DNA from 3 places in the Micromonospora sp. NPDC005237 genome. Region 1 is predicted to be linked to each of the others. Evidence: riboswitches for the same ligand, from Rfam matches in the RefSeq annotation. Region 1 holds a riboswitch; each other region holds the start of a gene.

Evidence for each region. Region 1 has a riboswitch for S-adenosylmethionine ahead of ABZT87_RS15185 (ABC transporter substrate-binding protein). Riboswitches for the same ligand answer to the same signal wherever they lie in the genome.
Region 2: another riboswitch for S-adenosylmethionine. It lies ahead of thrC (threonine synthase); the one in region 1 lies ahead of ABZT87_RS15185 (ABC transporter substrate-binding protein).
Region 3: another riboswitch for S-adenosylmethionine. It lies ahead of ABZT87_RS13545 (aminotransferase class V-fold PLP-dependent enzyme); the one in region 1 lies ahead of ABZT87_RS15185 (ABC transporter substrate-binding protein).

Annotation. Positions count from the first base shown of each region.
Region 1 covers NZ_JBEXHJ010000005.1:76,603-79,872, reverse strand. The annotation lists gene ABZT87_RS15190 (amino acid transporter) at 1-1,304, shown strand, start outside; SAM riboswitch class IV at 1,388-1,499, shown strand; gene ABZT87_RS15185 (ABC transporter substrate-binding protein) at 1,848-2,660, shown strand; gene ABZT87_RS15180 (amino acid ABC transporter permease) at 2,700-3,270, shown strand, end outside.
Region 2 covers NZ_JBEXHJ010000004.1:253,223-256,492, forward strand. The annotation lists gene ABZT87_RS13620 (GNAT family N-acetyltransferase) at 1-292, opposite strand, end outside; gene thrC (threonine synthase) at 550-1,836, opposite strand; SAM riboswitch class I at 1,847-1,982, opposite strand; gene ABZT87_RS13630 (DMT family transporter) at 2,050-3,018, opposite strand; gene ABZT87_RS13635 (metalloregulator ArsR/SmtB family transcription factor) at 3,110-3,270, shown strand, end outside.
Region 3 covers NZ_JBEXHJ010000004.1:232,790-236,059, forward strand. The annotation lists gene ABZT87_RS13540 (PrsW family intramembrane metalloprotease) at 1-1,386, opposite strand, end outside; SAM riboswitch class IV at 1,410-1,530, shown strand; gene ABZT87_RS13545 (aminotransferase class V-fold PLP-dependent enzyme) at 1,610-2,845, shown strand; gene ABZT87_RS13550 (FUSC family protein) at 2,890-3,270, opposite strand, start outside.

The DNA of each region.
Region 1 (3,270 bases):
CGGTCGGGGACTGGACCACCGCGCTGAGCACCGGGCACGGCGATCCCCTGCTGGTGGTCGGGCTGTCCCTGCTGGTGTTCCCGAAGCTGGCGTTGGGCCTGTCCGGTTTCGAGACCGGGGTGGCCGTGATGCCGCACATCCGGGGGGATCGCGAGGACTCGGAGGACCGGCCGCTGGGCCGGATCCGGGGGGCGCGGCGGCTGCTCACCACCGCCGCCGCGACGATGAGCGTCTTCCTGATCACCAGCAGTGTGACCACCACCGTGCTGATCCCGCCGGAGGCGTTCAGGCCGGGCGGGCCGGCGAACGGCCGGGCGCTGGCCTACCTGGCGCACCAGCACCTCGGCGGCGTTTTCGGCACGGTCTACGACCTGTCCACGATCGGGATCCTGTGGTTCGCGGGCGCGTCGGCGATGGCCGGGCTGCTCAATCTCGTACCCCGGTATCTGCCGCGCTACGGTATGGCCCCTACCTGGGCGCGGGCGGTCCGGCCGCTGGTGCTGGTCTTCACCTCGGTGGCATTCCTGATCACGGTGATCTTCTCCGCCAGCGTGGACGCGCAGGGCGGCGCGTACGCCACCGGGGTCCTGGTGTTGATCACCTCGGCGGCGACGGCCGTGACCCTCGCGGCGCGACGACGGCGGCAGCGGGGGCGGATGTACGCCTTCGGGACCATCGCGCTGATCTTCGTCTACACCACCCTGGCGAACGTCGTGGAACGCCCCGACGGCGTCAAGATCGCCGCCTGTTTCATCGGCGGGATGATCCTGGTGTCGGTGCTGTCCCGGCTCGTACGGGCCTACGAGGTGCGAGTCGACCACGTCGAGCTGGATCCGGTCGCCGCCCGGATGATCGACGAGCGTGCCACCCGTCGGATCCGCCTCATCGCGCACGAGCCGGACCGCCGCGACCCGGCCGAATACCGCGCCAAGCTGGCACAGACCATGGCGGACAACGACTTCCCCGACGACAGCGACGTCATCTTCGTCGAGGTCCACGTCACCGACCCGTCGGACTTCGAGACCGAGCTGCCGGTGCGCGGCAGCGTGGCGCACGACAGCTACCCGGTGCTCAGCCTGACCGGCTCCTCGGTGCCCACCGCGCTCGCCGCCCTGCTGTTGGAGATCCGCGACCGGAGCAGGCGACGCCCACACATCTACTTCGAATGGAGCGAGGGTGGCCCGGGTCGCAACCTCCTGCGCTACCTGGCGTTCGGGCAGGGCGCCATCGCCTCGGTCACCCGGGAGATCCTGCGTCGCCAAGAGCCCGACCCGCGCCGCCGGCCGCACGTGCACGCCGGTTGACCTGCCGGTCGAACCGGCGCCGGCGGTGAGCGTGGTCATAACGGCTGGACGATCCACCGGTGGGAGCTGCTAGCCTCGGCGCAGGTCATGAGTGCCAGCGCGAAGCCCCGGCTCGCTGGCCGGCAACCCTCCTCCGCGGTGGGGTGCCCCGGGTGAAGACCAGGCACCGGCAGGACGCCGGCGCAAGCGTGGCCTGGCACCCAGGTCAGCAACAGACCCGGGAGACCGTATGCGCATTCTCAGCCCCACGCCACCGGCCGGTCGGCTCACGCCGCCCCTGACCCGGCGTCGCCACGTGGACCTGATGCGAATGTGCAGCGCGGCGTGTAACCACCGCCCCACGCGCTAACCCCTCCCCTCCCCTCCCTCCCCCGGGCGCACCACGCCCACCCCACCCCTCGCGTCGATCATGATGTTGTTGCCCGCCCGACCGGCGTGTCGGGGCAACAACTTCATGATCGACCGGGTCGACACACCCTTTTGGAGACACCCGTGCGATTTTCTTCTGGCTTGAGCCGTGCCGTTGCCGTTGGGGCGGCCCTTGTGGTTGCCGGCGCGCTGACCGCCTGCGGCACCGACGACGCCTCGAACGACACCGCTGGCAACCCGTACGGCCTGGCGCAGGCCGGCGTGCTGCGGGCCGGCACGCTGACCGACGCCCCACCGAACGTGTACCTCAAGGACGGTAAGTTCACCGGCTTCGACAACGACCTGCTGACCGCGGTCGCCGGCAAGCTCGGCCTGAAGGTCGAGTTCGTCGGCACCGACTTCTCCGCGCTGCTCTCCCAGGTCAACAACCACAAGTTCGACGTCGGCAGCTCCTCGATCACGATCACCGAGGCGCGGAAGAAGACAGTCGACTTCGGCAACGGCTACGACTTCGGCTACTTCGGGCTGGACGTGCCGGCCGGCTCGCCGATCACCGGGTTCGACCAGCTCGCCGGCAAGCGGGTCGTGGTGGTGCAGGGCACCGTCCAGGACGACTACGCCACCGGCAAGCAGCTCGACCCGGTGCGGGTGCCGGACTACAACGGCGCGCTCAACCAGCTCAAGGCGGGCACCGCCGACGCGTGGATCGCCCCGGCGGAGATCGGCGAGAAGTCGGCCGCCGACAGCAACGGCAAGATCACCGTGGCGGCCAAGCAGCTCAGCCCGGCGCCGACCGCGTACGCCGTGGCCAAGGGCAGCGACAAGCTGCGCGAGGCGCTGAACAAGGGCCTCGACGAGGTGATCGCCGACGGCACCTGGAGCCGGTTGCAGGCCCAGTACTACCCGGGCCGCCCGATCCCGGCGGACTTCACCCCGGGCAGCGGCACCGTGGCGGCGCCGTCCGCGTCGGCGTCGGCCGCGTCCTGAACCGGTGACGAGCGAGCGGGGCGGTAGGAGAGGCGACCGATGGATCCGTTGAGCACCCTGTGGGAGACCTTCTTCGACGCCGACGCGATGCGCGAGGCGCTGCCCGAGATGCTGACCGTCGGGCTGCCCAACACGCTGATCCTGGCGGTCTCCGCCGCCCTGCTCGGCACGGTGTTCGGCCTGCTGCTGGCCGTGGCCGGCATCTCCCGCAGCCGGTGGCTGCGCTGGCCGGCGCGCGTCTACACCGACGTCTTCCGAGGGCTGCCGGCCGCGGCGACGATCCTGCTGATCGGCGTCGGGCTGGCACCACTCGGCATGCAGGTCTGGGGACCGGACCCGTATCCGCTGGGCATCCTCGCGCTGTCGTTGATCGCGGCGGCGTACATGGGGGAGATCTTCCGCTCCGGCATCCAGTCGGTGGAGGCGGCCCAGTTGGAGGGCGCGCGGGCACTCGGCTTCTCCTGGGCCGACGCGATGCGGCTGGTGATCATCCCGCAGGGCATCCGGCGGGTGCTGCCCGCCTGGGTCAACCAGCTCATCGCGCTGATCAAGGACTCCAGCCTGGTCTACTTCCTCGGCCTGGTGGCCAGCCAGCGGGAGCTGTTCCGCA
Region 2 (3,270 bases), on a different contig from region 1:
CGCCGCGCCGCCGCAGCTCGGGATGCACCGTCAGCTCGGCGGTGGCGTTGTCGGTGTTGTCGAGCTGCGGCAGGTCGAGCTGGAGGTACCCGGCCGGCACACCGTCCAGCCGGGCCAGCGCCCAGAGCGATCGGGTGCCGGGTGCCGGCGTGTGGAACAGCGCGTCGAAGCGACGCCGGCAGAAGGGCGGGAAGTCCGGAAGGTCGACCTCGTTGGCCGCCACCCCGACCCGGTACGCCTCGTCGACCGCGGCCCGGTCGGCGCCGTCGAACGACGTGATGGTGATGCTCATGCCGGGGAGCCTGACAGGCGGAAAAGCGATGGGGCCAGCGAATTATTCGCTGGCCCCATCGGACGTGGTCGGGAGGGACACTCGCACAACGCCTCCGGCGTTGGGTCGCAAGAACTTCAAAAGTCTCCGGCGAAATGCCCTCCCGCACGGAGCATCTTGCGCCGTCCGGTTCCTGCCGTCAAGTCCAGACCGGCGGGTTTTCCATACTCACAGCGAAAACCCAGTTACTGGCCGGTGGGCCCGGCGCGGCCCCAGAGTCAGCCGAGGAGGCCGGCGTCGCGGGCGGCGCGAAGGCTGGGCTTGATGTGGTGGGTCGGGCCGACCTGACTGGCCACCGCGTCGATGGTCTTCAGGCCCTCGCCGGTGTTGAACACGACCGTCTCGGCCGTCGGGTCGAGCCGCCCGGACTCGACCAGCTTGCGCAGCACCGCCGCGGTCACCCCGCCCGCCGTCTCGGCGAAGACGCCTGTGGTGCGTGCGAGCTGGCGGATGCCGGCGCGGATCTCGTCGTCGTCGGCGTACTCCATCCAACCGCCGGTGCGGCGGACCGCCTCCAGGGCGTAGAGGCCGGCGGCCGGGTCGCCGATGTTGAGCGACTTGGCGATGCCGGTGGGCTTGACCGGGGTGATCGTGTCCGTGTCGGCGTGCAGCGCGGCGGCGATCGGGTTGCAGCCGGCCGACTGGGCCCCGAAGACCTTCCAGCCGCCGGCCGGCGCCTCGACCAGGCCGATCTCGACCAGCTCGGAGAACGCCTTGTCAATCTTGGTGAGCAGCTCACCGCTGGCCATCGGGATGACCACCTGGGCCGGGATGCGCCAGCCGAGCTGCTCGGCCACCTCGTAGCCGAGGGTCTTGGAGCCCTCCGCGTAGTACGGCCGGACGTTCACGTTGACGAACGCCGTGTCCTCGAATTCGTCGGTCTCCACAAGCTCACCGCAGAGCCGGTTGACGTCGTCGTACGAGCCGTCGATGGCGACCAGTTCGCCGCCGTACACGGCGGTGGTGATGACCTTGCCCTGCTCCAGGTCGCTGGGGATGAAGACCACCGAGGGCACACCGGCGCGGGCGGCGTGCGCGGCGACCGAGTTGGCCAGGTTGCCGGTCGACGCGCAGGCGAACCGGGTGAAGCCGAGTGCCTTCGCGGCGGTCAGCGCCACCGAGACGACCCGGTCCTTGAACGAGTGGGTCGGGTTGGCGCTGTCGTCCTTGACCCACAGCGGTGCGGTGATGCCCAGCTCGGCGGCGAGGTGCGGGGCCGCCACCAGCGGGGTCAGCCCCGGGTCGAGGGTGACCCGGGTGGCCGGGTCCTGGCCGGCGGGCAGCAGCGCGGCGTACCGCCAGATGTTCTTCGGGCCCGCCTCGATCTGCTCCCGGGTGACCGTGGCCAGGGCCGCGAGGTCGTAGTCCACTTCCAGGGGGCCGAAACACTCGTAGCAGGCGTGCTGGGCGGCGAGCGGGTAGCGGGCCGAACAGGCGCGACAGACCAGGGCGCGGGCGGGGCTGGCGGAGGTGTCGATGCCGGAGGCGGCGAGCGTCGACGTCATGTCGAGAGTCCTCTCATCTTTCCCCGCATCGCACGGTGCGGCGGGGACGGAATTGGCACCTGCCCCGCGGGTCGCTCAGCGGTGAGCGCGCGGGGTGGTTGCCGGGGCGTCGTCGGGCCGTATCCCTCAGCCCCTCTGGATGAGGTATGCAGTTGTGCCGTCGAGTCTAGGCAACGTTGCCTGTCGCCTCCACCGGGTATCCCAGGGAGTGGGTCAGCGGGCGGCCACCGCCACCGGGTCGACCACCGCGGCCGGGTCGGTGACCGCGGTGGGTCGCGGCAGGGACGACGACCGGGTCCGTGCCCTGGTGGCGAGGTTCGCGGCGACCAGGGCGGCGATGGTGATCGCGGCGCCGACCAGCTCGATCGCCTCCGGCCGGTAGCCGCGGGCGATCTGCACGACGAAGGTGGTCACCGGGACCAGGTTCATGAACAGGGCGGCGTTGGCGGCGCCCAGCCGCTGCACGCCGGTGTTCCACGCCAGCACCGCGACGACGGCGGCGACGATCACGGCGTACGCCAACTGTGGGGTGACCGCCACGAGGTCGGCGGCGGCCGGCGCGTGCTGCCACCCGACGGCGTCGGCGCCGATGCTCGCGGCCAGCATGGCGGCCGTGCCGGCGAGCGCGGTCAGCGTGGTGAAGCGCAGCGGCGACCAGGCGCCGAACCGGCTGGCGCCGTGGGTGTAGATGCCCCAGCCGAGCACCGCGCCGATCATCATGAGCCCGCCGAGACCGAACTGGCCGAACCCGACAAGGCTCCCGCGGGTGATCACCAGGCCGACTCCGAGGAGCGCCACCAGGGAGAGTGCCAGCAGGAGCGGCTTCGGTCGTACGCCGTCCCGGGCCCACCGGACCAGCTGGGTGATGACCGGCGTGGTGGCCACGAAGAGGGAGATCTGCTGCGGGGCGGCGTGTTCGAGCGCCAGGTTGGTGAGCAGGTTGAAGCCGGCGAAGCCGACGACGCCGAGCACCACCACCTCGACTCCCCGACCGCCGAGCCGCAGCGCTGCGGGGCCCTCGCGGAACAGCAGGATGGCGACCAGGATGACTGTGGCGAACAGGTAGCGGGCGGTGGTCAGGTTGAGCGGATCGACCCGGCTCAGCGCGCTGGCCAGGATCGGGAACATCGCGCCCCAGGCGAGCACGGCGAGCAGCGGATAGGCGGCGGCGCGGGATCGCATCGGCAGCTCCCTTGTTCGAGTATTTTCGAACCAACGACACCGACCATAGGGTGTTGTTCGAGAGTTGTCGAACAAGGGTTACACTGGTCACATGGAGCCGCACGAACCCGACCTGACCGCCGTACCGGTCACCGCCGTGCTGGCCGCACTCGCCGACGACGTGCGGCTGCAGATCGTGCGGGCGCTCGCCGAGGGTGGCGAGGCCGCGTGCGGCAGCTTCGACTTCGGCGTCTCGAAGGCGACCCGCAGTCA
Region 3 (3,270 bases), on a different contig from region 1:
CACCGGGATCGGCACGACCGGCTCGTCGGGCGCTTCCACCGGCCGCTGCGTACCGTCCGGGAACCGCAGGTGGTAGCGGCTGCCGTCCCAGACACCCACCGGCGCCTGCGGGTCACGCCCCACGAAGAACGACCGGTGCGCGGTGATGGCCTCCAGCAGTTGCCGTTCCTCGGCAACCGCCCGCTCCCGGTCGGCGGGCTTACGGTCCAGACCACGAAGCGTCCCGTCGCGCAGCAGGGCCAGCCGCGTCGCGGCGAGCTGGTACCCGCGCATCGCCCGCACCCCGGCGTCGCCGGCGACCCGGCGTGCCCAGCTGCGGGCCGCGTGCCGGCGGCCCAGGCTGCTCAGGGCGGCCACCTCGGGCGGGCTCAGCCAGCCGGCGCGCACGTAGTCGGGCAGGGTCCGCTCGGTGAGCCGCCCCTCCCAGGCGCGCAGCCACACGGCCAGCCCGACCGTGCCGAAGAACACCGGCACCATCAGGCCCAGGAAGCCGTACAGCATGATCACCGCTTCGCCGGTGGCCTGGGTCAACGTCGGCAGCAGGTTCCACGTGCCGTGCAGCATCATCGCCAGCAGCAGGCCGGCGATGGGGGCAAGCACGCGGACCCGCCGGTCGGCCGTGCGCGAGGCGACACCGAGCCCGACACCTGTCATCGAAGTGAAGAGCGGATGGGCGAACCCGAACAGGAGGATCCGCACGATGAAGATGGCGATCACCTGCTGGGTGCCGGTCGCCGGGCCGTACCGGTCGGCGCCGGCCGCATAGCCGTACCCGCCCAGGTAGAGGATGTTCTCCACCATCGCGAAGCCGACCGCGGAGAGCCCGCAGTAGACCAGGCCGTCGGTGATGCCGGACCACTCCCGACGCCGGAACACCAGCAGCAGGATCGGACCGAGGGCCTTGGTCAGCTCCTCGATGAACGGCGCCACCAGCACGCCGGTCAGCGCCTCCGGCAGCCCCCAGTCGGCGAACCGCCCGGCGGCGAACTCGTTCACCTTCAGCGAGGCGGCGGTGGAGACGAACGCGCCCCAGGCGAAGCAGAAGATCAGGTATTTCAGCGGTTCCGGCTCGTACCGGTCGAGCCAGAGGAAGCAGGCGACCAGCACCGGCACCGGCAGGATCGCGGCGACCACCCCGATGAGCAGCGCGTCGAGGCCCAGCGACTGGCCGAGGGTGATGACCATGAAGACCGCGCACGCCGCGATGAACAGCACCACCCCGGCCAGCACCAGGAACCGCAGCCAAACCAGTCGGCGCGGCGGCATCCGGGGCGCCGCGACGACAGCCGGATCGGCGGGCGTGGGCGGCGACGGCAGGGGTGCACCGGGCGGGGTGTCGGCCATGCGGTCAGCGTAGCCATCCCCCGCCGGCTGGTCCGGTCGCATCCACAGCCGCTATGCTGCCGGCAGGTCACGAGCGCCAGCGTCAAGCCCCGGCTTGCTGGCCGGCAACCCTCGTCGAGTTCGCGGTGGGGTGCCCCGGGTGATGACCGGGCCCAGCCCGATCGGCTTGCTGGGCAAGCGCGGACCCCGTCCCGACACCGCACCCGGGGTCCCTGACCCCGGAGGTTCCGGCGTGTCCGTCACCCTCGTACCCTCGCTGCCCGCCCTGCCCACCGTCGCGCCCAGCCCGTTGGCGCCGCTCGACGTGCTCGGCGTACCCGGCGAGATCAACCTCGACTACGCGGCCACCGCGCCGTGCGCGCGGGCCGCGGCCGACGCGGTGACCGAACTGCTTCCCTGGTACGCCAGCGTGCACCGCGGCGCGGGAGCGCTGTCGCGGCGCTGCACCCTGGCCTACGAGCGGGCCCGGCAGACGGTCGGCGACTTCTTCGGCGCCCGCGCCGACGACCACGTGATCTTCACTCGGAACACCACCGACGCTCTCAACCTGCTGGCCCGGGCGCTGCCCGTCGGCACGACAGTCGTCACCTTCGCGGGCGAGCACCACGCCAACCTGCTGCCCTGGCCCCGCGGCTCGGTGCGCCTGTCGGTGCCCGCCGACCCGGCCGGGGCGGTACGCGCTCTCGCCGCCGCCCTCACCGAGCTGCGCCGCGACAGCAACCCCGCGCTGCCGGTGCTGGTCGCCGTGACCGGGGCGAGCAACGTGACCGGGGAGCTGTGGCCGGTCGCCGAGCTGGCCCGGGTGGCCCACCGGCACAACGCCCGGATCGTCCTCGACGCCGCGCAGCTCGCGCCGCACGCCCCGGTCGACCTGCACACGCTCGACGTGGACTACCTGGCCGTCTCCGGCCACAAGCTGTACGCCCCGTTTGGCGCGGGTGTGCTCATCGGCCGGGCGGACTGGCTGGACGCCGCCGCGCCGTACCTGGCCGGTGGCGGTGCCACCAGCCACGTCGGGCCAGCGACCCACGATGTGACCTGGGCGAACGGCCCGGCCCGACACGAGGGCGGCACCCCGAATCTGCTGGGCGCGGTGGCGCTGGCGGCGGTGTGCGCGGCGCTGGCCGACGCCGACCGGGTCGCGCTGGCCGCCCGTGAGCAGGCTCTGCTGGCCCGGCTGCGCACCGGCCTCGCCGCCCTGCCGCACGTGGTGGAGTTGCGCACGTTCGGCCCCGACGCGCCCCGGGTCGGCATCGTCTCGTTCGTGGTCGCGGGCTGGGACTCCGCAGCGGTGGCCGCCCGGCTGGCCTCCGAGCACCGGATCGGCGTACGCGATGGGCTGTTCTGCGCCCACCCGCTGGCCCGGCGGCTGCTCGGCGAGGCCGCCGGGCGTACCGGCCGGCGGGATCTTCCGCCGACCGCGTTGCGCGCCAGCATCGGTCTGGGCAGCACCACGGCCCAGGTCGACCGGCTGCTCGCCGCGCTCGCCGAGCTGAGCTGAGTCGAGCGGGGCTGAGGCCCGGACCGTGCGCCTGCTGCTCGCGCTCAGCCGACGGGCGGGGCGGTGGGTGGCTTCGGCGCCTCGCCCGGCTCGGCCGGTTCGCCGACCGGCCGTTCCTGCTCCCCGAAGGCCGTCCGGATCCACCGGTTCGCCTCCTCCTGCTCGACACCGGAGGCCACCAGCAGGTCACTCGCCGTGGTCCGGATCTGGGCGATCACGACACTGCCGGAGAAGCCGACTCCCGCCCCGTACGCCCGGCCGGCCTCGCTGACGGCCCGCAGCGAGCGCTCCCGTGCCTTCTGCGGCTCCTCGCCCGCCGCGAACTCGTGCTTGAGCAGCCGGACCGACTCGGCGAGGTGGCGGATCGCGTCCGGCATCGGGTCCGGCACCGGCTCGTCGTCCTCGATCAGGGTGACGGACCGGCG